4 regions of the Streptosporangium sp. NPDC006007 genome follow, and region 3 is predicted to be linked to each of the others. Evidence: riboswitches for the same ligand, from Rfam matches in the RefSeq annotation. Region 3 holds a riboswitch; each other region holds the start of a gene.
What was found. A riboswitch is a leader RNA that binds a small molecule or an ion and turns the genes downstream of it on or off. The one in region 3 is predicted to bind cobalamin.

Region 1: linked by a shared signal. The riboswitch ahead of ABZ194_RS23595 (CbtB domain-containing protein) and the one ahead of ABZ194_RS05700 (ABC transporter substrate-binding protein) in region 3 are both predicted to bind cobalamin.
Region 2: linked by a shared signal. The riboswitch ahead of metE (5-methyltetrahydropteroyltriglutamate--homocysteine S-methyltransferase) and the one ahead of ABZ194_RS05700 (ABC transporter substrate-binding protein) in region 3 are both predicted to bind cobalamin.
Region 4: linked by a shared signal. The riboswitch ahead of cobN (cobaltochelatase subunit CobN) and the one ahead of ABZ194_RS05700 (ABC transporter substrate-binding protein) in region 3 are both predicted to bind cobalamin.

Annotation. Positions count from the first base shown of each region.
Region 1 covers NZ_JBEXUG010000035.1:47,774-53,265, reverse strand. The annotation lists gene ABZ194_RS23610 (putative cobaltochelatase) at 1-1,717, opposite strand, end outside; gene ABZ194_RS23605 (histidine phosphatase family protein) at 1,714-2,280, opposite strand; gene ABZ194_RS23600 (CbtA family protein) at 2,277-3,020, opposite strand; gene ABZ194_RS23595 (CbtB domain-containing protein) at 3,028-3,222, opposite strand; cobalamin riboswitch at 3,252-3,372, opposite strand; gene dop (depupylase/deamidase Dop) at 3,512-5,029, opposite strand; gene ABZ194_RS23585 (acyltransferase) at 5,115-5,492, opposite strand, start outside.
Region 2 covers NZ_JBEXUG010000015.1:13,560-19,051, reverse strand. The annotation lists gene ABZ194_RS14400 (asparagine synthase-related protein) at 1-771, shown strand, start outside; cobalamin riboswitch at 898-1,110, shown strand; gene metE (5-methyltetrahydropteroyltriglutamate--homocysteine S-methyltransferase) at 1,208-3,487, shown strand; gene ABZ194_RS14390 (selenium-binding protein SBP56-related protein) at 3,893-5,278, shown strand; gene ABZ194_RS14385 (hypothetical protein) at 5,301-5,492, shown strand, end outside.
Region 3 covers NZ_JBEXUG010000005.1:24,165-29,656, forward strand. The annotation lists gene ABZ194_RS05680 (Uma2 family endonuclease) at 302-886, opposite strand; gene ABZ194_RS05685 (adenosylcobinamide amidohydrolase) at 949-1,803, opposite strand; gene ABZ194_RS05690 (ABC transporter ATP-binding protein) at 1,800-2,573, opposite strand; gene ABZ194_RS05695 (iron ABC transporter permease) at 2,653-3,618, opposite strand; gene ABZ194_RS05700 (ABC transporter substrate-binding protein) at 3,805-4,746, opposite strand; cobalamin riboswitch at 4,815-4,942, opposite strand; gene ABZ194_RS05705 (Gfo/Idh/MocA family oxidoreductase) at 5,106-5,492, opposite strand, start outside.
Region 4 covers NZ_JBEXUG010000017.1:77,578-83,069, forward strand. The annotation lists gene ABZ194_RS15860 (precorrin-8X methylmutase) at 1-460, opposite strand, end outside; gene ABZ194_RS15865 (precorrin-3B synthase) at 457-1,863, opposite strand; cobalamin riboswitch at 1,999-2,198, shown strand; gene cobN (cobaltochelatase subunit CobN) at 2,307-5,492, shown strand, end outside.

The sequences.
Region 1 (5,492 bases), on a different contig from region 3:
CGGCCATGGACCCGCTCGCGTCCACCACGAACAGCACCAGGTTGCCCTCCCGGCCCTCCCTGGCCGCCTCCCGGATGTCCTCGCGCCGCAGCAGCAGCCCCGGGCCGCTCCTGCCGCGTCCGGCCTGGTACGGCGCGGCGGCGGCGACGGTCGCCGGCAGATGGAGGGAGGCGGGCCGCCCCGGGGGGATCCGGGCTCCGGTGGTACGGCCGAGAGGCGTCGCGGCCCTTGACCGGCGCCCGGGGGCTCCGGCGCCGACGCCGGGGACGGTGAACAGCCTGGCCCGTCGGGCCGGGTCGGCGTCGAAGGTCCGCTCGCGCCGGGCGGTTCCCGGCTCGGCGCCCGGATCCGCGGAGGATCGGCCGACGGGGGCGGGCTCGCCGGAGCCGGGGTCTGGACCGGGGCCGGGATCGACGCCCGGGCCGAGGCAGGGGTCGGCGTCGGCGTCGGCGGACGGGTCGCAGGGGCCGGGCGGGGCGCCGGACGCGGGGTCCGGGGAGCCGGGGCCGTCGCCTCCGGCCCCCTTGCCGTCACCGGCCTCGCCGCCGGGGCCGTCGTTCTCCGAGCCGCCGGGCCCCCCGGGGTCCTCGGGGCCGCCGGAGTCGTCGGGGTCGTCGGAGTCGTCGGGGTCGTCGGGGTCGTCGGGGTCGTCGGGGACCTGGTTGAGGAGGTCCTCCAGCTTGGACTCGTCCAGGCCGGGGGCGTCGAAGGGGTCGCGGCGGCGACGGTGCGGAAGCGCGAGCCTGGCGGCCTCGCGGACGTCGTCGGCGGTGACGGCGGCGCGGCCGTGCCAGGCCGCGTGGGCGATCGCCGCCCGCGCGGTGACCAGGTCGGCCCGGAGCCCGTCCACCTCGAACGCCGCGCAGACCGTGGCGATCCGTCGCAGCGCGGAGTCGGGCAGGACCACGTCCGCCACCCGGGCCCGGGCCTCGGCCACGCGCGCCGCCAGGGCCCGCTCCCGGCCGGCCCACCGGGCGGCGAACTCCACGGGATCGGCCTCGAACGCCAGGCGTCGCCGTACCACCTCCGCCCGCTGGGACGGCTCCCGCGAGGCCCGGACCTCCACGGTCAGCCCGAACCGGTCGAGCAGCTGCGGCCGGAGCTCCCCCTCCTCCGGATTCATGGTTCCCACCAGCAGGAAGCGGGCGGCGTGCCGCACCGACACGCCCTCCCGCTCGACGTAGCAGGTGCCGAGCGCGGCGGCGTCGAGCAGCAGGTCCACCAGATGGTCGTGGAGCAGGTTGACCTCGTCCACGTACAGCACGCCCCGGTGGGCACCGGCCAGGAGGCCGGGCTCGAACGCCTTGACCCCCTCGGTGAGCGCCCGTTCGAGGTCGAGCGAACCGGCCAGGCGGTCCTCCGAGGCCCCCACCGGCAGCTCGACCAGCCGGGCGGGCCGTACGATGCCGCCCTGGGCCCCCGGGTCCGGGGACACCGCGGGCGTCCCGTGCGGCCCGTCGGGGCACTCGGGGTCCGGCGTGGCGGGGTCACAGGAGAAGCGGCAGCCGCGCACCACCTCGACGGGCGGCAGCAGCGCCGCCAGGGCCCGCACGATCGTGGACTTGGCGGTCCCCTTCTCGCCCCGGACCAGAACCCCGCCGACGCCGGGGGACACGGCGTTCAGGACCAGGGCGAGCTTGAGGTCCTCCGATCCCACGATCGCGGTGAAGGGGTAACGCGGATCACGCACCTTGGAGATCTCCTTGGGTGTCGTCATACGGAACAGCTCAGCCGCCAGCGGCCGCCCCGCCCGGTGAGCGTGACCCGGGCCAGCGGCGCGACGTCGACCCGCCAGAAGGCGGGGGCGGGTGCCCCGAGGGCGTGGACGATCGCGGCACGGATGATCGGGGGGTGTGTGACGGCCACGATCCGGCCCGGCGCTCGGCCGGAGAGCCAGCCGGCGACCCGGCCCAGGAGGTCGACGATCGACTCCCCGCCGTGGGGCGCGGCGGCGGGCTCGGTGAGCCAGGCCGCGAGCGCCTCGGGTTCGGCCGCCTCGACCTCGGCGAGTGTCCGGCCACTCCACCGGCCGTAGTCGCAGTCGGCGAGCAGCGGATCGGGCGGGGCCCGCAGTCCGAGGGCCTCGGCCGTCTGGACGCAGCGCAGCTCGGCGGCGCGAACCGCCGCGGCGCCCAGCCCGATCGGCGGGGTCAGCCCGGCGGCCCGGCGCAGGCCGGGGCCGTCGAGCGGTTCGTCGCCGGGGAACGCGGCCCGTGCCGTCGCCGCCGTCGACCCGTGGGAGACGAGCAGCAGGCGGGTGACCCCCACCGGGGCCGTCACACCGGGCTGCGTCGGCGCGCGGCGAAGGCGAAGAGCGCGCCGACGCCAAGCCAGAACACCGCCTGGGTACCGAGGGAGGCGATACGGAAGTCCCACAGGAGGTCGGCGGGGAAGCCCGGGGGCACCTCGTCGATCTCCGGCAGGAGGATCCAGGCGGCCGCCACCGGCACCAGCAGGGACGCGCCGCCGGCCAGCCAGCGCAGCCACGGCTCGCTCCGGGAGGCGTACCGGTAGGCGGCGGTGCCCGCGCCGACGGCGAGGATCCCGACGACCACCGCGGTCAGGTAGAGCACCGTCCGCTGGTCGATCGTCTCGGGGTCTCCGACGGCAGGCGGGTTGGCGGGATATTTCAGGAAGGGCACCAGGACGATCGCGAGGAACGCCGCCGCCGCGAGGGTGACCGCGAGCACCGGTTCCGATCGGGGGCCGACCCTGCCGCGCACCGCCGCGTAGACGAGGGCGAACAGGCCGCCGACGGCCACGCCGTACAGGCCGAGGGCGAGGAAGAGTCCGAGGCGCTGGCCGTTCCTGCTGACGGGCGCCTCGTCCTCGTCGTGGGAGTGGGCGGGCTGGGCCGCCTCGTGGGAGTGGGCACCGGCGGGGGAGGCCGCCGCGGCCGCCTCCTCCAGCGCGATGGCCCGATCGATGCGCGGCTCGCCCGCGGTGTAGGCGAAGACGGCCGCGAACAGGCCGGCGAGCAGTCCGACGAGCATGCCCCGGACGATGAGTTTGACGATCACGTGCGGCTCAGTGACACGGGACGCCGAGCAGATGGCGCCCGTCGTGCATGAGTTCGTGCAGGTAGTTACCGGCCTGCGAGACGGCTCCCTGGTCGAAGGCGACCAGGTAGGCGACCAGCAGCAGCACCGGTACGGCGAGCAGCCAGCGGGTGAGTGCCTGCCATGGGATGGGCTGGGCCTGCGGAACCGAGATCTGGCTCACGGCCACCTCCTCCGGGATTGACGCGTCCCTTTTCGTAGGTCGGTGGCGGCCGAGTGACCTGGCTCCCGGTCCCGAAGGGCCCGGTTACAGTGGCGCGACCGCACCGGAATCTCACCGGATTTCCCTCGCACCGCCACAAAACACCCGGAACGTACCTCGGTTTGCCGTCATCCGTCAATCCACACGGCATCGGACGCGTCCCTGGCGGAGACACCTCCGCCTCGCCGGGGCGTCCGGACGTCGCCTTTGGGGGAGGCGCCCGTCCGGGCGCCTCCCCCAAAGGCGACGATCACTGCTCACCGGTGAGGGCGGTCACCAGGTCGGCGGCGGAGCGGCAGCGGTCGAACAGCTCGCCCACATGGGCCTTGGTGCCGCGGAGCGGCTCCATGGTCGGGACGCGCTGCAGCGACTCGCGGCCGGGGATGTCGAAGATGACCGAGTCCCAGGAGGCGGCGGCCACCGACTCGCTGAACTGGCTCAGGCAGCGGCCCCGGAAGTAGGCCCGGGTGTCGCTGGGCGGGGCCTCGATGGCCCGCTGGACCTCGTCCTCGGTCACCAGGCGCTGCATCCGGCCGCGGGCCACCAGCCGGTTGTACAGGCCGCGGTCGGGGCGGATGTCGGAGTACTGGAGGTCGACGAGCTGCAGGCGGGGATGGGACCAGGGCAGGCCGTCGCGGGTGCGGTAACCCTCCAGCAACTCCAGCTTGGCCACCCAGTCGAGCTCCCGTGACAGCTGCATCGGGTCCTCCGCCAGGCGGGTGAGGACCGACTCCCAGCGGTCCAGGACGTCCTTGGTCGGCTCGTCCACGCCGTTGCCGCTGCGTTCCTCGGCGTACTTGCGCGCCAGCTCCAGGTATTCCATCTGGAGCTGGACCGCGGTGAGCCTGCGGCCGTCGCGCATGGAGATCTCGTACTTCAGCGTCGGGTCGTGGGAGACCGCGCGCAGCGCCTGGACGGGGTTGTCCACCACGAGGTCGCGGGTGAAGTAACCGTCCTCGATCATGGCCAGGACCAGCGCCGTCGAGCCCAGCTTCAGGTAGGTCGAGATCTCCGACATGTTGGCGTCGCCGATGATGACGTGCAGCCTGCGGTACTTCTCCGGGTCGGCGTGCGGCTCGTCGCGGGTGTTGATGATCGGCCGCTTGAGCGTGGTCTCCAGCCCCACCTCGACCTCGAAGAAGTCGGCCCGCTGGCTGAGCTGGAAGCCCTCGCCGCGCGAGTCCTGGCCGATGCCGACCTTGCCGGCGCCGGTGACGACCTGCCGGGAGACGAAGAACGGCGTCAGGTGCCTGACGATGTCGGCGAACGGCGTGGCCCGCCTCATCAGGTAGTTCTCGTGGCAGCCGTAGGAGGCGCCCTTGTTGTCGGTGTTGTTCTTGTAGAGCTGGATCGGAGCGTTGGCCGGGATCGCCGAGGCGCGGACCGCGGCGTCGTGCATGACCCGCTCCCCCGCCTTGTCCCAGATCACCGCGGCCCGCGGATTGGTGCACTCGGGCGTGGAGTATTCGGGATGGGCATGATCCACATACAGCCGGGCCCCGTTGGTGAGGATCACGTTGGCCAGCCCCAGGTCCTCGTCCGTGAGCTGGCTCTGATCGGCCAGCTCCCTGGACAGATCGAACCCCCGGGCGTCGCGCAGCGGGTTCTCCTCCTCGAAGTCCCAGCGCGCCCGCCGTGTTCTGGCGGCCGAGGCCGCCAGATAGGCGTTCACAACCTGGGAGGAGGTCACCATCGCGTTGGCCCCCGGCTGTCCGGGCACGGAGATCCCGTATTCGGTCTCGATGCCCATCACCCGCCGTACCGTCATGCGCACCCTCTGTTCGTTCGGACTGGTTTCTCCATCGTCTGTATCCCCGACCCTAGACCCTTCACTATGCCCGGTGGCCGGACAGTTATGGCACATAGGCCTTTTCGCCTGCCGCGGAGATCTCGGGCGGAGACGGCGGCCCCGAGGCGGCCCCGAACCCGGAAACAGGCGCGGGGCCGGGCATGTCGGCGGGCGCGGCGGGGGCCGGGGAACCGGACGGGGCGGCCGGTACGGCCCGCCGGCGCCGCCGGGATTTGACGAACTCCTGGACCGGCCGCTCGACCACCCGGTACACCAGGTAGGAGAGCGCCATCGCCGCCAGCGTGGTGATCAGTCCGGTGAGCCAGGGTGGCAGGGCGTCTCGCAGGGCGGGCACGAGCACGGCCGCGACCGTCGGGTGGAAGAGGTAGAGGGGGTAGGTGAGCGCGCCCAGGACGACCAGGGCACGCCCGCGCAGCCGGTG
Region 2 (5,492 bases), on a different contig from region 3:
GGCTATCTCCCCTACAACGCCAGGCCCACCATGTCCGGGCAGAGCGGGGAGGTCCTGCGGGCCGGGAGCTTCCTGCTGCTGCAGAGCGACCTGAGCGCCAAGGCGCTGCGCCGCCGGGTGGACGCCACGTTCCTGCGGGATCCGGCGCTGTTCACCGAGGCCGCCAACGAGCACGCGCGTGAGCTGGCCCGGCCCTGGCAGGAACGCGGGGGGCTGGAGGCGCTCGACCACATGTACGTCTCCTACCGGATCGGCCGCTGGCAGGCCGGGGCCCGGGCCGGATCACTGCGCCGGGGCGACCCGATCTGGCCGTTCCTCGACAACCGGGTGGTGCGGGCGGCACTGGGCCTGGACCAGACCTGGCGGCTGTCCGAGGAGGTCATCCACCGGCTCACCGCCGGCCTCGCCCCCTCGCTCAGGAACGTTCCGATCGAGGGAAAGCCGTGGCGGTTCACCGTGGGCAGGCGCTACTACCCCTGGCAGCGCAGGCCCGGCTTCCTGACGGCGCCGAAGACCGGCGGAGGCTGGAGCTGGCGGACCGGCCCCGACGAGACGCTGACGGCGGTGCTCCGCGACCACGTCCTCGGTCATCTCGACCTGCTGGCCCCCATCGTCGCCCCCGACGAGGTCCGCAGACTGTTCGCCGACCCGGTGCTCAAGAGGCCCGCCCAGGGCTGGCACCTCTACACCGTGGCCACGATGCTGTCCGGCGTCTATCCGGGCAGGGCCCCCGAAGGGCTCACCCCGATCCGGGTCCCCATCCCCTCGTGAGCCGGCGCCACGGAGCCGGGCTCTCCGGCCGTCGTGAACGTGAACGGCACCGCGAACCGGCACTGTGAACCGCCCTCTGTGACATCCGCCGGGGTCCGTCGGGGAAAAAATCGGAGCGGGCCGGGTTATGCTGCCGGTGCGGCTGGTTCGCCGCTCCCCGACCGGAGCGGCGAGGCAACAGGGAACCCGGTGCGACTCCGGGACTGCCCCGCAGCGGTGAGTGGGAACGACCGCCGTCACACAAGCACTGGGTGGGACAACCACCTGGGAAGCGACGGCCAGTAGGAACGAGTGCGACGCCCACGAGTCCGAATACCTGCCACCGCCCGCGTGCCGGTCGGCACGCGGCCGTCCATGGCCCCGCGGGAGGGCCGAGGGGATCGCCTTTCCCTCGGCATGCCCGCGCACGGCCGGGTTCCACGAGGGAAAAGGACCCATGAGAGACCAGCGCACCACCGTTCTCGGCTACCCCAGGATCGGCCCCGACCGGGAGTTGAAGAAGGCCGTCGAGGCCTACTGGGCCGGCACGATCGACGCCTCCCGGCTCCGTGCCGTCGGCCGCGACCTGCGCGAGCGCACCTGGACGGATCTCCGCGACGCGGGGCTGACCGACATCCCGTCCAACACCTTCTCCTTCTACGATCACGTCCTCGACACCACCGTCATGCTCGGCGCGGTCCCCGTCCGCTTCGCCGGGCTCGACGGCCTCGACCGCTACTTCGCGATGGCGCGCGGCACCCAGGGCATCGCGCCCCTGGAGATGACCAAGTGGTTCGACACGAACTACCACTACCTGGCGCCCGAGCTCGGCCCCGACACCCGGTTCCGGCTCGACTGGAAGAAGCCGCTGACCGAGTACGGCGAGGCCAGGGAGCTGGGCATCGAGACCAGGCCGGTGCTGGTCGGCCCGCTCAGCTACCTGCTGCTGGCCAAGTCAACCGCCGAGACCACGGCCGAGACCATGGCCGGGCCCGCCACCGGATCCCCCGCGGAGACCGGCGAGAGCGGCGGGGAGGCCGGCTTCTCACCGCTGCTGCTCCTGGACGACCTGCTGGACGTCTACGCCGAACTGCTGGAGCGGCTGGCCTCCGCCGGAGTCGCCGAGGTGCAGCTCGACGAGCCCGCGCTGGCCGGAGACAGGTCCGTTGAGGAGTTGAAGGCCCTCGCCCGCGCCTACGACCACCTCGGCGGGCTCAGCCACCGTCCCCGCCTGCTGGTGGCCACCTACTTCGGCGAGATCGGCGAGGCGCTGCCGGTGCTCGCGGCGTCCCGGGTCGAGGCCATCGGGCTGGACTTCGTGGCCGGTCCCGGCAACCTCGCCGGGGCCGCGGGGCTGGCGGGCAAGACCGTGGTGGCCGGGGTGGTGGACGGCCGCAACGTGTGGCGGACCAGGCTGCCCGCCGCGCTGTCCACCTGCGCCGCGCTGCTCGGACTGGCCGGGGAGGTGGTGGTCTCCACCTCGTGCTCGCTGATGCACGTCCCGCTCGACCTGGATCGGGAGGAGGGGCTGCCCGAGGGGCTGGCGTTCGCCCGGCAGAAGGTGGCGGAGGTCGTGGCGATCGGCCGCGCGCTGCGGGAGGGGCCGGAGGCGGTCGTGCCCGCCGCGGCGGCGCGCCCCCCGGTGAACGCGCGGGTGCGGGCACGGCTGGAGACCCTGGGAGAGGGGACGGCACGGGCCGGCCACACCGCACGGGCCGCGCTCCAGCGGGCGGCGCTGGGACTGCCGCTGCTGCCCACGACCACCATAGGCTCGTTCCCGCAGACGGACGCGGTACGGCGGGCCCGCGCCGACCTGCGGGCGGGCCGGATCGACCAGGCCGGATATGAGGCGGCGATGCGCGCCGAGATCGACTCGGTGATCGCTCTGCAGGAGGACATCGGGCTGGACGTGCTGGTCCACGGCGAACCCGAGCGCAACGACATGGTGCAGTACTTCGCCGAGCAGCTCGACGGTTACGCCGCCACGCAGCACGGCTGGGTCCAGTCGTACGGCACGCGGTGCGTGCGGCCGCCGATCCTGTTCGGGGACGTGGCCAGGCCCGAGCCGATGACGGTGCGCTGGGCGGTCTACGCCCAGTCGCGGACCGACAGGCCGGTCAAGGGCATGCTGACCGGGCCGGTGACCATGCTGGCCTGGTCGTTCGTCCGGGAGGACCAGCCGCTGGCCGACACCGCGCGGCAGGTGGCGCTGGCGCTCCGGGACGAGATCCGCGACCTGGAGGCGGCGGGAATCCGGATCATCCAGGTCGACGAGCCCGCGCTGCGGGAGCTGCTGCCGCTCCGCGCCGCCGACCAGGCCGGATACCTGGCCTGGGCGGTCGGCGCGTTCCGGCTCGCCACCTCCGGGGTGTCCGACTCCACGCAGATCCACACCCACATGTGCTACTCGGAGTTCGGGGAGATCATCGGTGCCATCGGTGACCTGGACGCGGACGTGACCAGCGTCGAGGCGGCCAGGTCCCGGATGGAGCTCCTGGACGATCTGGGCGCCGCCGGATACGCGCGCGGGATCGGCCCGGGGGTCTACGACATCCACTCTCCGCGCGTACCGGAGACCGGCGAGATCGAGCAGGCGCTCCGGCTGGCGATCCGGGCGGTGGAACCGGAGCGGCTCTGGGTCAATCCCGACTGCGGGCTGAAGACCCGCGGCTACGCCGAGACCGAGGCGAGCCTGCGCAACATGGTGGCCGCGGCCAGGAAGGTCCGCGCGTCATAACCGGCCGCGCACCATAACCGATCACACGTCGTAACCGGTCACACGCCGGGCGCGCCCGGGACACCGAGTCCCCCGCGCCCGGCCCCGGCCCCGGTGCTGCCCCCGGCACTGACCCGGGCGCCGATGACGGCGTGACACGCCGTACGGGACCGGTGCACATCCCCGGCGCGGCGCGGTCACCGGCGTGGCCGTCCTCCGCGGCGGTGACGACGGCTTCGAGTCCGGCCCGCATCGTATGCTGGACGGTATCGAGACCCGCGTCTCGTCCGCCCGGGATCGCCCGGTGCCTCCGGCGGAGGACTCCGGCCGTTCCCCCGCTGATTCGGTTACCTAAAATCACGTCTGGACAGCGGAGAGTTTTCCTCCAGAATAAGTGGGGTATTGATCTCGGCCTAGGAGTCCACCATGGCACTCATCCAGCCCGATCCCACCTTCTATCCGTCCGCGCGGGAGGCCATGCTCGCCCCGCGCGAGGAGCTTGCCTATGTCGCCCTGCTCGACGCCGCCGGGCAGGGGCGTCCCGACGGACTCGCCACGATCGACCTGTCCGACGGGTCGATCGTCGACATTCACGACATGCCCGTCGCGGGCGACGAACTTCACCACTTCGGGTGGAACGTCTGCAGCGCCGCCCTGTGCCCCTACGCTCCGCATCCGCATGTGGAGCGGCGCTATCTGATCCTGCCCGGCCTGCGCTCCAGCAGGATCTACGTGTTCGACGTCAAGGACGACCCCCGGCATCCCCGGCTCGTCAAGACGATCGAGCCGGAGACGCTTTTCCGGAAAACCGGCTACAGCCGCCCGCACACCGTGCACTGCGGCACCGACGCGATCTACATCAGCGCGCTCGGCAACGTGGACGGCGACGCGCCGGGCGGGGTGTTCACCCTCGACCACGACACCTTGGAGCCGAAGGGCCGCTGGGAGGTGGATCGGGGCTCGCAGCGAATGCACTACGACTTCTGGTGGCATCTCGGCCACGACACGATGATCAGCAGCGAGTGGGGCACCCCCAACCAGATCGAGGCGGGCCCCTCACTGGACCTGCTGGCCGGCCGGGAGTACGGCCACCGGCTGCACGTCTGGGACCTGCCCAAGCGCAGGCACCTGCAGGAGATCGACCTGGGCGACCAGCACCAGATGGCCCTGGAGTTGCGCCCCGCCCACGACCCGACCAAGACCTACGGGTTCGTCAACACGGTCATCAACGTCGAGGACCTGTCGGCGAACATCTTCACCTGGTATCAGGAGAAGGGGGTCTGGAAGGCTCGCAAGATCATCACCATTCCCGCAGAACCGGCCCCGGTCGATCTGCTGCCGGAGCCGCTCAAACAGTTCGGAGCGGTGCCGCCGCTGGTCACCGACATCTCGCTGACCCTCGACGACCGCGTCCTGCTGATCTCCTGCTGGGGCACGGGTGAGCTCAAGAGCTATGACGTCTCCGACCCGTTCGCCCCTCGCGAGGCGGGCTCGGTGCGGATCGGCGGCATCGCCCGGCGCGACCCGCATCCGGCCGCTCCCGACCGGGCGCTGAACGGCGGTCCGCAGATGGTGGAGACCAGCAGGGACGGGCGCCGGGTCTACTTCACCAACTCGCTCTACCGATCCTGGGACGACGTCTTCTACCCCGACGGCATCTCCAGCTGGATGGCCAAGGTCGACATCGGCGGAGACGGCTCGCTCTCCCTCGATCCGGCCTTCTCCGTCGACTTCGCCACCGACGGGCGCCGCGCCCACCAGATCCGCCTCCAGGGAGGAGACTCCTCCTCCGACTCCTTCTGCTTCCCTTGACGGTTCCGGCGGGAAGTGCCCGATGGATCTGACGTCCGTACTGATCCTGGCCGGACTCGGCGCCTTCCACGGCCTGAACCCGGCCATGGGCTGGCTTTTCGCGGTCGCCCTCGGCCTGCAGGAACGCTCCCGTGCCGCGGTGCTGCGCGCGCTGCCTCCCATCGTGCTCGGGCACGCCGGTTCAGTGCTGATCACGCTCGGTCTGGTCTCCGCG
Region 3 (5,492 bases):
TCGGACAAGCCTCGGCATGTGATCTTTAATCGGCTCGCACTCGCCGACCACGGAGCCACGTGGAGGGAGAGAGGCGAGGGCGCGTGAGCACCGCGGGAGCCGGGGGGAGCCGGAGGGAGATGCCTGGGAGCGACGGCATGAGCGCGGGGAAAAGGCCGCCGCGGGTCCATGGTGCGGGCGTCGGCGGAGGCAACGGCATGAGCGCGGGGAAAAGGGCCGGAGAGTGGGAAGGCCCGCTCGGGCGGGGAGGAGATCCCATCAGGCGCGCGGACGCGGAGGCACCGCGCGGGAGGACGCCCGATCAGGCTCGCGGACGCAGAAGCACGGCGGGGTCGAAGCCGACCTCGAACGGCGCGAACAGGCCGGCCGTCCTGCCCGCCTCGTGCTTCTCGGCCGGCTTGTACTCGTCCCCCGCGAGCTCGTGGACGTACAGCGAGGGCCCCTCGGACAGCTCGACCCGCCAGTACAGAGGGATGCCCGCGGCCGCGTAGGCGGCCTTCTTCATGTGCCGGTCCCTCGACCGGGTGCTCGGGCTGACCACCTCGACCGCCAGCAGGATGTCGTCCGGCGCGAACATCAGCTCCGTCGCGGGGACGGTCTCCGTCCGCACCACGACGAGATCGGGGATGAAGAAGTCACGGGGACCCACCCCGAGGTTGACCTCCTGCAGCGGCTGAAACTCCGGTGGTGCGGCGTCTTCGAGGATCCGCACAAGGCGCAGGCTTGCATACTGATGCATAGGCGTGGGTGAGGGGCTCACCAGCAGGCTCCCGTTGAAGAGCTCGTAGCGGTTTCCGTCGTCGGGAAACTTGAGCAGGTCGTTGACGGTGAACGGCGGCTCTCCTGGAAGAACAGTCCGCCTGGCCGTCGGCTCCGTCGTTGCCATCGCGGTCACCCACTCAGTATCGGGAATCTCGCCTCTGCGCACATGCTACTTCCCGCAATTTCCTAACCCAAAGTAGCCAGCCTGTCACGATCGAACCAGTCCCGGGCGCCCTGCCGTACGGCGTCGTGGACCGCTCGGGCCACCCGGGCGCCCCAGAGCGAGCGGGGACCGCCGAACAGCTCCTGCGGGCCGGCGTCGCGTACGGCCACGCAGACCGCGTCCGAGGCGGTGCCCGTACCGGGAAAACCCTCCTCGGCCAGCGCCTGGGTCTTGGCCTCGGTGACCGTCATGACGGCGTTGACCAGGGCGGCGTCGCTCATCGCGACCGGGACGGCGACGATGATGTTGATCGTCCCCGGGAGATACATCGGCGCGAGCTCGGGATCGGGGACGCCGTCCGGGGCCGCGGCCCAGGTGGGAACGCGCAGGCCGACGGTGGCCACCGCCTCCACTCCCCCGTCCTCCGCCCGGGTGAACCGGTCCACCGAGGCCGCGGTCAGCATGCCGACGCCGGGTCCCCGCGGGGCCATCTCCAGCAAATGGTTCACCGGGTCCATCCGCGAGTAGCCGCCGATCACCTGGGCGTTGAGCACCCATCGCAGGGGGCCGATGCCGCCGCCGACCATCGCCGAGGAGACGGCCCGCCAGCCGGGGCCGAACTCCCACAGCAGCGAGGCCAGCCGGGCCCCGTCCTCCTGGCGACGGCTCAGCCCGAGCGTCCACGCCGGTCCGCTCCCGACCACGCCCTCCCGCTGAGGGGCCCGGTAGGGGACCGCGTCCTCCACGTGGGGGCTCGGGTTCCCGGGATGGGAGGTCGGGTTCCCCGGTGAACCCGGGTGTCCGGGATGGGGGCTCGGGTTCACCGCCCGTACCGGGTGGGGCTCGGCCGCACCCTCGTCGTGACGGTCGGGGGTCAAGGGCGCTCCAGGTGGACCTCGGGCCGGCCGCCCACGCCGACGGCGACCCGGACGCGGGCGTCGAAATGCCGGCCGATCAGTTCTTCGGTCAGCACCTCGGCCGGGGCGCCGGAGGCCGCCACCCTACCGCGCGCGATGAGCATCATCGAGTCGGCGTACTGCCCGGCGAGACTCAGATCGTGCAGGGTCGTGACCACGGTCAGCCCGTCGGCCAGCCGGAGCCGGTCGACGAGTTCCAGGACCTGCTGCTGGTGTCCGAGGTCCAGGGCCGTGGTGGGCTCGTCGAGCAGGAGCACCGGGGCCTGCTGCGTCAGCGCCCTGGCGAGCACGACCCGCTGGCGCTCGCCACCCGACAGGCGGCCGAGCGCGCGAGAGGCGAACGAGGACAGGTCGAGCCGCTCCAGCACCGACCCGGTCACCTCCCGGTCCCCCCGGCTCTCCCGGCCCAGGTAGGCGATGTACGGCGTGCGGCCCAGCAGGGCGTAGTCGAAGACGGTCATGTCGACCGGGAGCGCCGGTGCCTGCGGGGCGTAGGCGATCAGCCGGGCCCGGTCCCTGGATCTGAGCCGGCGGGCGGGCAGGCCGTCGACGAGCACCTCGCCCGAGTACGGCAGCACCCCGGCCACCGCCTTGAGCAGCGTGGACTTGCCCGCGCCGTTGGCGCCGATGACGGCGAGCCAGTCACCGCCGCGCACCTCGAACTCAACCCCGGACAGTACGGCCCGCGTCTCCAGGACGACGGAGAGTCCCTTCACCCGGACGTGACTCATGCGATCGCCCCTATCCCGTGGCCGGCCGCGTTCCGCAGGTCGGGTGGCCGGGCTCGCCGGACCGGACGGCACCGTCCGCTCACGTCTCCACCCCCCTGGTCATGCGCAGCACGGCCACGAAGAACGGCGCGCCGACGAAGGCGGTGACCACGCCGATGGGCAGTTCGGCGGGGGCGAGCACGGTCCGGGCGATCAGGTCGGCCAGGACCAGGAAGGCGGCACCGCCGAGCAGTGAGAGCGGAAGCACGGTCCGGTACGACCCTCCGGCCAGACGGCGGACCACGTGCGGGACCACGATGCCGACGAAGCCGATCAGTCCGCTGACCGCGACGGCCGAGGCGGTGGCCAGGGAGGCGGCCAGCAGCACGACGAGCCTGACCCGGACGACGTTGAGGCCGAGGCTGGCCGCCTCGTCGTCGCCGACCGAGAGGACGTCGAGCAGTCTGCCGTGCAGCAACATGGTCACCACCGAGACCAGGGCGTAGGGGATGACCAGCCTGATGTGGCTCCAGTCACCGCCGACGTCGCCGAGGATCCACGCGTAGACGCGCCGGAGTTCCTCCACTCTGAGCTGCTGCAGGAAGGTCTGGATCGCGGTGAGGAAGGACGACACGGCCACACCCGCGAGGACCAGCGTGGCGGTCCCGCCGCCCCGGCCGGCCACGTTGCCCAGCGCGTAGGCGAGCAGCACACCGCCGATGGCCCCGGCGAACGCGGCGACCGGGATGAGCAGGGCGTTGTCGTCGCCCTTCATGAGCACGATCACCGCCGTGGTCGTGAGACCGGCCCCGGCGGCGGCTCCCAGCAGGTAGGGGTCTGCCAGCGGGTTGCGGAACACCCCCTGGTAGGCCGCGCCGGCGGCGGCGAGCAGCCCTCCGACGATCACGGCGAGCAGGACCCGGGGCAGCCGGAGCTCCCAGAGCAGTCCCTGCTCGATCGGGAACAGCCCCGAGTCCACCGAGACGAACGGCAGCCAGTCGAGCAGTTGCAGCGCGACCTTCCGCGGCGCCAGGTCCGCCGCGCCGATCAGCAGGGCTGCGAGCATGCTCGCCAGCAGGACGCCGCACGCCGCCAGTGCCGCCGGCAGGCGGAGGCGTGGCGCCCTCCGGACCGTGACGCCGGGGGAGGCGCCCGGCCCCCAGCCGTCGCCCGAGATGTTCGACGGGGACGTCTCGGGTGAGGTGCCGCCCGCGGCGGCGGAGGGGGCGGGGGCGCGGGGGAGGTCGGTCACTTAGCTGTTCGTGGCCTTCTGGACGGCGTCGCCGACCTGCTTGGCGAGGTCCACGACGCGCGGGCCCCAGCGGGAGGCGACGTCGTCGTCAAGGGCGACGACCCGGTCGTTCTTGATCGCGGAAAGCCTGGACCAGCCGGGGCGCTTGGCGAGGGTCTCCCTGGACTGGCCGCAGCACTTGGTGTCGGCCAGGAAGACGAGGTCGGGGTCGGCCTTGGCGACGAACTCGGCGGAGAGCTTGGGATAGCCGCCGGCCGCCTCGGGAGCCTTGTCGGCGATGTTGGTCAGGCCGAACAGCCCGTAGATCTGGCCGATGAAAGTGGTAGACGTAGCCGAATACGGGGTTTTGTCCAGCTCATGATAGTAGGTGAGGTTCTTGCCCTTGGGCGCGGCGGCGGCGAGTTCCTCGATCTGCTTCCTCATCCCGGCGACGAGCTCGGTGGACCTGGCCTTGTTGCCGGTGGCCGCCCCGAGGTCGGCGATCTGGTCGTAGGCCTCGTCGAGCCTGCCGGCCGCGGGCTCCAGTAGCACCGGGACGTTGAGCTTGCCCAGCTTGGCGACGACACCGTCGGTGTCGTTGGAGAGCACGATCAAGTCGGGCTTCCTGGCGATGATCGCCTCCACGTTCGGCTGGAAGCCGGACAGGTCGCTCCTGGGGGCCTCAGCCGGATGGTTGGACTGGTCGTCCACCGCGACGACCTGGGGGCCCGCGCCCACGGCGAAGAGGCTCTCGGTGGCGGAGGGGGACAGGGAGACGATCCGTTCGGGCCTGCTCGGGATCACGACCGGGCCGTTGCCCGCCTGGACCGTGACGGGGAAACCCGGCGCGACGGTGGCGGCGGGGGTGGCCGAGCTCACGGACGCGGTGGAGTTCTGACCGCACCCGGCCAGGGCCAGCAGGCCGAGGAGCGCGCCGGCGAAGACGGTACGTACGGGCCTCACGCGAGGTCCTTTCAGTCACCGGAGCAGGGGACCCGCGAAAGGGACGGATCACCCTTTTCCACGAGGGTTGACGACGTCGGCGCGGCGGCAGGCGACCTGGCTCGATCCAAAGGATCATGACAGTTGCGGGACAGCGCCGGACTCACACCGGACTTCGCTACACGCTGCGCGTCAGACAAACGTTATCAATCCCCCAGAACAGCCGGACGTCAAGGGTTTGCCTCCGGATTTCTCCCGGCCCCGCCTCCACTCGGGGGCGATTGACCAACCCAGCGCGAAGATGTGGCCGGCGCCGATGAGCGGAGCACGGGCCGGTGGGCGTTCCCCGCACGGGCCGGTGCGCGTTCCCCTCCGCGGCCCTAACCGAGTTGCCGCTCCGCGGTGGCGATGATCTCCTGCAGGCGCAGGCCGTGCGCGGCGTCGAGGGGGTGACCGCCACCGCGCTCCACGGTCTCGGCGAACTCGGCGAGCATCACGGTGAAGACGTCGGGACCGAGCCGGTCACTGTTGATCGACTCCCGGCCGAGCCGGCCGTAGACCTCCACGTGGGAGGGGGGTGTCTCACCCGGCACGCTCATGCACAGCGACGCCTCGCTGACCGCGCCGGTCTCGTGCTCCAGCAGCAGGCCGACCCAGCCCCTCGGGTTGCCGTGGGCGCGGACCGAGGCGACCCGGCCGAGCGCGGCGTCCAGCATGTCGATCATGTGCGGGCCGACGTCGAGGATCGCGCCGCGCTCCAGCCGCCA
Region 4 (5,492 bases), on a different contig from region 3:
GCCGCCCGGCCCCCTCCTCGACCATCTCCAGCAGCCGGAACAGCGCGGTCGGCGCGTTGCCGATCGCGACCACCGACCCCGCCAGCCGGTCGCGCCAGAGTTCGAGCGCCGCGGCGCTGCGGGTGGTGCCCAGCCGTTCGGCGAGCTCCGGCACGCGGGGGTCGCCCAGCGTGCAGACGACCGGGTTGTCCGCGGGGAGGCGGCGGCGGGTCACCCCGGAGGCCACCATCGTCGCGTCGCACAGCACCGGGGCACCCGCGCGCAGCGCCGCGCCCGCCGACGCCACCACGCCGGGCGACCACCCCAGGTCGGTGACCAGGTCGACCATCCCGCAGGCGTGGATCATGCGGACCGCCACCCGGGCGACGTCCGCCGGCAGGCCGCACAGATCGGTCTCGGCGCGGATGGTCGCGAAGGAACGGCGGTAGATCTCCGCGCCGTCACGGACGTAGTCGATCACATTTCCCTCCTCAGGGCCGTCACCGCGGCCGTGGTCTCCTCGATGCCCGCACAGTCCAGTCCCCGGCCGTCCAGGGCCACGTGATAGCCGCCGGCGGTGGCCACCACCTCCGCCACCCGTCCCCCGGGGCGGCCGCAGCGTCGCTCACAGCCCGCCCAGTGCACGGGGAGCGTACCGGGGCGCGGGGAGCCCGCCACACCCGGGGCGGCTCCCGGCCCTCCAGCGCCGGGGGGTTCCCCCCGGCCTCGGTCGCCGGAGCCGGAGGCGCCGCCCGGGACCGCGGTACGGCCCCCCGGAGACGTGAACCGCTCCGGAGACGGCGGAACGGACCGGGCGGCGTCGGCCCGCACGTCGGCCAGCGACCTGGCGCAGCCGGGACGGCCGGCGCAGGCCGTCACGCCGATCCAGGGCGAGGCGGGGTCGGTGACCAGGCCGGCGGCGGTGAGCAGGGCGGCCGACCGGGTGGCCTCGGCACGGTCCAGGCCGCTCAGGACCACCCCGCGCCAGGGGGTCAGCCGTACCTCGCCGCCGGCCGCCAGGTCGGCGAGCAACTCCGCCTGGGCGGCGGCCAGCCGCCCCAGCGGCACCGCGACCCCGAGCGCCACCCGGCCGCCGGGCAGCTCGATCACCCCCACCGGCTCCCGGCCCGCCGCGGACGGCTCGCCACGCAGCCGCTCGGCGGCCGGGGACCGCACCCCGCCGGCGGAGTGCGCCAGGGCGGCGCGGACCCGGGCCGCGACCCGCTCGGCGCCGCCGGGCAGTTCGCCGATCCGCCAGGCACGCCCCCCCTCGGCGGCGGGCTCGGCCAGGAACGCCTCGGCGGCGGCCAGCAGGGCGGTCACCGCCGAGCCCACCGGCACGCGCAGACCGCTGTCGGCACCCGCCAGGATCAGGGCGGCCTCGTCGGCGCCGGTCGGCAGGATCCCGGCGTCCGGGCCGAGCCAGGCCACGTCACCCCGGCCGTCGTCCAGCGCGAACAGGAAACGCCCCGGCAGTCCGGCGAGGCCCGGCCGGGCGCACAGCCGCCGGTCCAGCTCGTCGACCAGCGGGCCGGCGTCGAGTGTCCCCCGCGCGTCGCAGCCGGTCAGCGGGGAGGCGAGGATGTTGCGGACCCGCTCGTGGGTGAGCGAGGGCAGCAGCCCGGCGGCCGCCATCCGGGCCGCGAAACCGGCCTGCGCCCCGTCGCCGAGCCCGCGCACCTGGACGTTCGCCCGCGAGGTCAGCTCGATGACACCGCTCCCACAGCCGGCGGCGGCCCCGGCGAGCTCGCGGAGCCGGGAGGCCGTCAACCGGCCCCCGGGCACCCTGATCCGCGCCAGCCCTCCGTCGGCGGCGGCGTGCACCTGAAGTGCTCCGGGGCAGGCGTCGGCTCGCGATCGCCGGGAAAAGTCGCCAATCTGCACGTTGAGGATGGTAGGCCCTGCCCCCGAGGTCTTCCGCCCGCGGCCGCCGCCCGGGCGGCACCCTCCGGCGGCGTCGCCGGCCGCCGCGGCACGCCGCAGCCCCCTCCTCCGCCGGGGAACCGGGCACCCATACCGGTTTCCTGCCGGAAGGACGCTGCCGTAGTCTCATCGTTGGCGACGGCAAAGGGAGGAAGCCGGTGTGAGTCCGGCGCGGTCCCGCCACTGTAACCGGGGAGCGAACCCCATCCAGGCCACTGTCCGGCGACGGACGGGAAGGCCGGGAGGAGCGTCGATCCGGGAGCCAGGAGACTCCAGCCGTCGTAGCCGACGACGACCCGGGGCGAGGACCCCGAGGGAGGAAGCCCCGTGCGTTTTTCGCCGTTCCCCCGTCCGCCGCTGGCGGCGCCGAGCCGTACCGCTCCGCCCCGCGTGGAGCGTGGCGCGTGATCCTGCTGCTCTCGACCTCCGACACCGACCTGCTCAGCGCCCGCGCGAGCGGCGCCGACTACCGGCTGGGCAACCCCGCCAGGCTCCTCGCCGAGGACCTGCCGCTCCTGGTGGAGGGCGCCGATCTGGTCGTGGTCCGGCTGCTCGGCGGGCGCCGCGCCTGGGAGGAGGGGCTGGACGCCCTGCTCGCCGGGCCCCGGCCCGTCGTCGTGCTCGGCGGCGAGCAGGCACCGGACGCCGAGCTGATGGAGCTGTCCACCGTGCCGGGCGGGGTCTGTGCCGAGGCGCACGCCTACCTCGCCCACGGCGGACCGGCCAACCTCGCCGAGCTGCACCGCTTTCTGTCGGACACCCTGCTGCTGACCGGTCACGGGTTCGCCCCGCCCGAGCCCACGCCCGGCTGGGGCGTGCTGGAGCGCCGGGAACGCCGCGAGGACGGGCCGGTCGTCGGGGTGCTCTACTACCGGGCCCACCACGTCTCCGGGAACACCGCCTTCGTCGAGACCCTCTGCTCGGCCGTCGAGGACGCCGGAGGCCGGGCGCTGCCCGTCTACTGCGCCTCGCTGCGCAGCGCGGAGCCCGGCCTGCTGGAGGCGCTGCGCACGGTGGACGCCCTGGTCGTGACCGTGCTCGCCGCCGGCGGCACCCGCCCGGCCACCGCGTCGGCCGGTGGGGACGACGAGGCGTGGGACGTCGGCGCGCTCGCCGGGCTGGACGTGCCGATCCTCCAGGGACTCTGCCTGACGAGCAGCCGGGCGTCCTGGGAGGGTAACGACGACGGGCTGTCCCCGCTCGACGCGGCCACCCAGGTCGCCATCCCCGAGTTCGACGGGCGCATCATCACGGTCCCCTTCTCCTTCAAGGAGATCGACGAGGACGGGCTGACCGTCTACACGGCCGACCCCGAGCGCGCCGCGCGGGTGGCCGGCATCGCCGTCCGGCACGCCGTGCTCCGGCACGTCCCGCCCGCCGAGCGGCGGATCGTGCTGATGCTGTCGGCCTACCCCACCAAGCACTCCAGGATCGGCAACGCGGTCGGCCTGGACACCCCGGCCAGCCTGGTGCGGCTGCTGGCCGCGATGCGCGAGCACGGCTACCGCGTCGGCGCCGAGGGCGAGCTGCCCGGCGTGACCGAGCAGGACGGCGACGCGCTGATCCACGCGCTGATCGCGGCCGGCGGCCAGGACCCCGACTGGCTCACCGAGGAGCGGCTCGCCGGAAACCCGGTGCGCATCGCGGCCGGCCGGTACCGCGACTGGTACGCCACGCTCCCCGCGGACCTGCGCTCGCGGATGGAGCGGCACTGGGGGCCGGCCCCCGGCGAGTTGTTCGTGGACCGCTCGCGCGACCCGGACGGCGAGATCGTGCTGGCGGCGCTGCGCGCCGGGAACGTCGTGGTCATGGTGCAGCCGCCCAGGGGGTTCGGGGAGAACCCCATCGCGATCTACCACGACCCCGACCTGCCGCCCAGCCACCACTACCTGGCGGCCTACCGCTGGCTGTCCGACGGCTTCGGCGCGCACGCCGTGGTGCACGTGGGCAAGCACGGCAACCTGGAGTGGCTGCCCGGCAAGTCCACCGGGCTGTCGGCCTCCTGCGGCCCCGACGCCGCGCTGGGAGACCTGCCACTCGTCTATCCGTTCCTGGTCAACGACCCCGGCGAGGGCACCCAGGCCAAACGCCGCGCGCACGCCACGCTGGTGGACCACCTCGTGCCGCCGATGGCCCGCGCCGACACCTACGGGGACATGGCCAGGCTGGAGCAGCTGCTCGACGAGCACGCCTCCATCGCCGCGATGGACCCGGCGAAACTGCCCGCGATCCGCGCCCAGATCTGGACGCTGATCCAGGCCGCCAGGCTCGACCACGACCTCGGCATCGAGGACCGCCCGCACGACGCCGAGTTCGACGACTTCCTGCTGCACGTCGACGGCTGGCTGTGCGAGGTCAAGGACGTCCAGATCCGCGACGGCCTCCACGTGCTGGGCGCGGCCCCCGAGGGACCACCCCGCGTCGACCTGGTGCTGGCGATGCTCCGCGCCCGCCAGATCTGGGCCGGCGGCCAGGCGCTCCCGGGGCTGCGCGAGGCCCTGGGGCTGAGCGAGGACGGCACGGCCGGCCGTACCGGCACCGACGAGGCCGAGGCGCTGGCCCGGTCGCTGGTCGAGGAGATGGAGCGCCGCGGCTGGGACCCGGCCGCCGCCGCCGGGACGGCCGGGACCGTCCTGGCCGCAGCCCCGGCCGGCGGCGGGGCCGACCCCGGGGCGGTGGAGCGGATCCTGCGGTTCGCGGCCGATGAGATCGTGCCCCGGCTGGCCCGCACCACCGACGAGATCGGCTCGATCCTGCACGCCCTCGACGGCGGTTACGTGCCGGCCGGGCCGAGCGGATCGCCGCTGCGCGGCCTGGTCAACGTGCTCCCCACGGGGCGCAACTTCTACTCGGTCGACCCCAAGGCCGTGCCGAGCCGGCTGGCCTGGGAGACCGGGCAGGCGATGGCCGACTCCCTGCTGGAGCGCTACCGCGCCGACACCGGGGACTGGCCGCGTTCGGTCGGGCTGTCGGTCTGGGGGACCAGCGCCATGCGCACGGCCGGGGACGACGTCGCCGAGGTGCTGGCGCTGCTCGGCGTACGCCCTGTCTGGGACGAGGCGTCGCGGCGGGTCACCGGGCTGGAGCCCATCCCGGCCCGGGAGCTCGGGCGCCCCAGGGTGGACGTCACGATCCGGATCAGCGGGTTCTTCCGGGACGCCTTCCCGCACGTCGTGGCGATGCTGGACGACGCCGTACGCCTGGTCGCCCACCTGGAGGAGCCGGAGGAGGACAACTACGTCAGGGCGCACGTCCTGGCGGACGGCCGGAGCCACGGCGACGAGCGCCGGGCCACCATGCGGATCTTCGGGTCCCGTCCGGGGGCCTACGGCGCGGGACTGCTGCCGCTGATCGACAGCCGCGGCTGGCGCGACGACGCCGATCTCGCCGAGGTCTACGCGGTGTGGGGCGGATTCGCCTACGGCCGGGGCCTGGACGGGGTCCCGGCCCGCCAGGACATGGAGACGGCCTACCGGCGGATCGCGGTCGCGGCCAAGAACGTCGACACCCGTGAGCACGACATCGCCGACTCGGACGACTACTTCCAGTACCACGGCGGCATGATCGCCACGGTCCGCGCGCTCACCGGC